2 regions of the Uliginosibacterium silvisoli genome follow, and region 1 is predicted to be linked to the other one. Evidence: predicted binding sites of a transcription regulator. Region 1 holds the regulator's gene; the other holds the start of a gene.
The links. The regulator FliA, encoded in region 1, starts transcription of late flagellar genes. The targets are predictions, from matches to a motif close to CTAAAGTTNNNNNNNNNNNNGCCGNTA.
Positions count from the first base shown of each region.

Region 2: a site for FliA is predicted at 1,391-1,417, ahead of VVD49_RS19970 (VCBS repeat-containing protein). Genes of this name have one in related genera too.

Region 1 covers NZ_JAYXHS010000004.1:60,753-63,147, reverse strand. The annotation lists gene VVD49_RS18270 (flagellar motor protein) at 1-555, opposite strand, end outside; gene VVD49_RS18265 (RNA polymerase sigma factor FliA) at 630-1,388, opposite strand; gene VVD49_RS18260 (MinD/ParA family ATP-binding protein) at 1,593-2,395, opposite strand, start outside.
Region 2 covers NZ_JAYXHS010000004.1:475,245-477,639, reverse strand. The annotation lists gene VVD49_RS19975 (serine/threonine protein kinase) at 1-295, shown strand, start outside; gene VVD49_RS19970 (VCBS repeat-containing protein) at 292-1,329, opposite strand; gene VVD49_RS19965 (AP2 domain-containing protein) at 1,580-2,101, shown strand; gene VVD49_RS19960 (HesA/MoeB/ThiF family protein) at 2,214-2,395, shown strand, end outside.

The DNA of each region.
Region 1 (2,395 bases):
GGCAACGGCAATGCCGCTACCTAACTTGGCCGGATCCGAAAGATTCTCCATGACATGGATCAGCCCCATCACGGCACCGAGAATGCCGACCGTAGGTGCGTAGCCCCCCGCTGCGTCCCAGATCTTGGAGGCCTGTTTCATCTCGGTCTCCCAAGTCGTGATTTCCACTTCCATCACTTCGCGGATGTGTTCGGGTTCGACACCATCGACGAGCAATTGCACACCCTTGCGCATGAACGGATCGGTCATGCCTTCCATCTTGTTCTCAAGCGACAGCAGCCCTTCGCGGCGAGCGATATTGCTCCAGCCCACGATCTGCTCGATGAGTTCGTGCAATGGCGGTACCGGTGGCTTGAATACCCACATGGAGATGCGCAGCCCCGTCACGAAGGTTCGCCACGGGCTCTGCAACATCACGGCACCGATGGTGCCGCCCAGCACGATCATGAAAGCCGTCGGCTGGATAAGCGAAGCAATGTGCCCACCTTCGAGGACTTGCCCTCCCACGATGGCCACGATTGCAAGCAGCAGACCCGCCAGGCTTATGACGTCCATTGGTTCCGTTCAGCAGGGAAATATCGGAAAGACAGTTTAAGACCCGCAGCGTCGCGACAGTAAGAACGCGATGCCTATGCGGCGCTGGCGCGGCGCCCGCCGGTCGCCTGCATGGACGACTCGCGGCCGCTGGCAATACGCGAGCGCAGACGGGCAATGGCCTGGCTGTGCAGCTGACAGACACGCGACTCGGAAACACCCAGCACCTCACCGATTTCGCGCAAATTGAGATCTTCTTCGTAGTACAGGCCCATCACCATCTTCTCGCGATCGGGCAGATCTTCGATGGCCTTGATGAGCACGCTGCGCATACTGGCGTCTTCCAGCAGATCAAGCGGGTCACCGCTTGCACCCACGATGTGACGCTCCAGGTAGTCGTCTTCGTCTTCGTCGCCAAAGTCCTCGAAGTACACGAGCTGGTAGCCGCGCGCTTCCTGCAACATCTTCTGGTAGTCGGCGAGCGTCATGCCCAGGGTTTCGGCAAGTTCGCGCTCGGTGGGCTGACGGCCATGCTGCTGTTCAAGGCTGTGAACAGCCGTTTCGATACGGCGCATTTCGCGGCGCAGGCTGCGTGGCAGCCAGTCGTTCTCACGCAAGCCGTCCAGCATGGCACCACGGATGCGCTGCACGGCGTAGGTCTCGAATTGCGCGCCAAGACCTTCCTCGTAGCGACTGATGGCATCCAGCAGACCGATCATGCCGTTCTGAATGATGTCCTCCACCTGCACGCTGGCCGGAAGCTTGGCCATGAGGTGGTAGGCAATTCGTTTGACCAGGGGCGCGTAGCGCGCCACAAGCTGGTCTTTGTCCAGGGTTCCCGCTGCGTTGTACATGCCGCTCTCTCAATCAGACTCAGTCGGAATTAGTTGACACATCAGCAGCAAATGCCACTCCCTGATGTGCGCCCTGCCGTGAAGCCGGTTGTGCCCCAGCACGGTGAATTCATTGTGCTCCGGCCCCTCGCAAGCTGCCTTGCGGAAAAAGACCTGTGTTCGTGCCCTATTCGGGCCTAGCGGAAGCGCTCACGCCCTGCGTCGTTACCACGCCATTGCCGGACCACGGCTGAAGCCCATGATGGCGGTCGTCGTCGCGCTGCGTGCGCGGCCCAGTAGCTTCTCGGCAAAACTGTGACCTGCATGACCACCCAGCTCCTTGCCGTGGCTACCGGCGAGGCACAGTGCTTCGCCAAGGCTGCTGACGGCTTGGACCTCGATACCCAGTTGAGATTCAGCCAGTTGCGTAAAACGGGAGATAAGCAGCCGCGTGGCAGCCTCATCGGCACTTACGACGCAAACGCCAACTGCAAGAGTATCGGCACCGCGCACCAGTCTCTTGAGGGCTGCGTAGGCCTGGGTAATGGCGCGCTCCTGCGGTTCTATCACGAGCAACAGACGTGGTGCGGCACGCGCAAAAGACGACAAGCCCGTCAGATCACAGGGGCGCGCCAACAACAACCATTCATCCGAAACCGCCTGCAGGCGCAGCAGGCAATCTGCCGTACGCTGCTGCAGGATGCGATCCTCATTGATCGATCGTGCCAGCTTGGCAACCGAGAGCACATGCAATCCGCAGGCATCGGAACCCGCATCGCCCCCTGTCGTCGCACCAGCGGCCATGCAGTCATCGAGACTGACCAACCCTTCGACGGCTTGCTGCAGATCGAAGCGCGGTGACACGCCTACACAGTCGGAGAAATTGCCGGATATCTGCCATTCATCGAACGCCAGTACGCGTTGCCCGAGTGCGGCGCGTTGCAAAGCCTGACGCGCCATCCAGCGCATCGACGCGGCGCCACACGGCACAACAGCGAGCACCTCTGGTGGCACTTGATTGAGCATGG
Region 2 (2,395 bases), 410 kb from region 1:
GAAGCTGGTGACGGGAGAGTCGTTCGGCGAAACAGCTTATCTCGATGAAGTCGAGCACCTGCAACACGCGACCGTTGTGAGCCTGACGGCGGCGCGCTACCTCGAGATTTCCCCCGCAGTGTTGTCGCTGGCGTCGGAAGAGTGCCTGGAGCATTTCCGTGCGCGCCTCATTTCTACCGTCGCACGTCGCCTTGCAAAAGCCGATGCTGTGATCGCGAGTACCGCAGCGACTTCGACGCGGCCGACGGACATCACGTCGGTCGGCTTCGGCGGGCTGCAGCTCGTCGACAACTAGACCGTCAGGTCAACGTGCTGGATGGTGCCGGGCCGGCCATCCTCCGTCAGGAAAATTCCGCTCGATTGAATCTCACCGTGATCGTCCGAACCTGCCCGCAAGGCGAAAGGTGTGGCGACGTTCTGCAGCGCGATCGCTCCTACGCCAGTACTGGCGAGTGATTGCAGTTTGTCACCCGGCGCCCACACGCCCAGTTTTGTGAATGCCGAATCGGCTTCGTCGATCCAGCCATTCCCATCATCATCCAGCGCGGCCAACTCGCCGAAGCCATCTCCTGTTGCGGGACCGAACAGCTCACTGCCGTCGTCGATCTTGCCGTTGCCATTGCGATCCAGAGCGAGGAAGAAGCTGCCCTGGCCGAGCTTCGCAATCATGTCCGGCGCCGTGTCGGGGTTGGCGTCAAGATCGAAGGCGAGACGTTCTGAGAGCAGGCTGGTTGGGCCGCCTTGCAGGTTGAGAACGAGCGGGTCCTTGCGCCTCACATTGCCTGCATCCACGGTCGTCAGGCTCTCGCTGCGGGCGAAGCGCGCCATTTCCAGATCGAGGTCGAAACTGATTTCGCGTCCATCGGCGGTTTTCACATTGCCGCTAGCCTGGAAGCGGGTGGCCTGGGCTTCTTCGCGCACTTCGCGGCGCTCGAAGTGCAGCGACCATTCCGGTTGTGGAGGGGCGCCAGCACCTGATGTCGGTGCGTCCTCCGTCTGTGCCGGGCCCGCATCCGCTGACGCGCCTAGTTCTGAGACGTCGAAGAGCTTGATCTTGTGGCCAGTGAGTTGCTCGACGAGGCTGATAAGAACCTGAAGCCGGGCATCCATTGCGTTCTGTTTGTCTGTTTCCGGGGTGACTTCGCTGGAGCTTTGCGCGGCGGCAAGCGTGTCCCGCGCAGCATCACTGATGATGACCTGACTGGTTTCCGCTGTGGGTGGACTGGCCTGGGCAGCCTGGAAACTGAACTGCAGACTCTCTTCGACGTAGTGGCGGACATAGCTGGCCGATTGGCCCTGCAGGTTGAGACTGGACTGTGAAATACGCATGTAAACCTCCATTGGCCGACGCGGAACGCACCCCGGCCAGCAACAAGAATCATGCGATTCATACCGGCATCCGATGACCGGTCTTGAATGCCAGACAGGGGTTTGGACTCCTTCACAGCGGTCCCTTTACCGCTTGTCAGGTGCGCCGTGATGCATTCCGCAGGGATCAGTGATGACCCTAAAGTTTCCACGGAGCGGGTCGAAAACCACTTATCGCCGCCATAACCTTGATAGCTCCTGGAGGACTGACGTGAGCCGAGGCAGTGTTTATGGAATTAGTCGTGTAGATAACGAGGTCAGTCGGACGCATGGATGGCTTGTAACCATTCAGCGCCGCGGCGTTATCCACCGCAAGCATTTTTCGGACGGCGTGCATGGTGGTAAGCAGAAATCCTTCGCAGCGGCGAAGGGCTACCGCGACGAAGTCATCACCAATCACCCGCCGTTTTCGATGCGTGAGTATTCGAATATCGTCAAGAAGAACAACCGTTCGGGCGTTGTCGGCGTGTGCCGTTACTGCGCTTCGGAAACACGCGACTTGCCGGAAGACAAGCAGCGCTGGTTCTGGGTTGCTTCCTGGCCGCTTCCTGACGGGCGCCGCAAGCGCGTGAAGTTCTCCGTCAAGAAGTACGGTGAAGAAGGCGCCTTCAAGATGGCGCTGAAAGCCCGCAAGGATGCCCTGCGCGGACTGGATGGTGCTTTCGATCCGGGTGCTGTGCGTCGCAAACCGGTACGTCGTCGTACCGAGGCCGTGCACAAGCTCGCTGCCTGAGCAGGCACGACTGCAGATTGAGCCAGAGGGCTGCTTGTCCCGTGCGGGGACAGGCGGCCCTTTTTTATTTGCCTGCAACCACGTGCAGCGGTGTCCCGCGTAAACTTGCCGCATGAACGACGACCAGCTGCTGCGTTACTCCCGCCACATCTTGCTGCCCGAACTCGATATCGCGGGGCAGGAAGCCATCATCAAGAGCCGCGTGCTGATCATCGGCGCAGGCGGCCTCGGTTCGCCGGCCGCCATGTATCTCGCTTCCGCAGGCGTCGGCACCATCATCCTCGCTGACGGCGA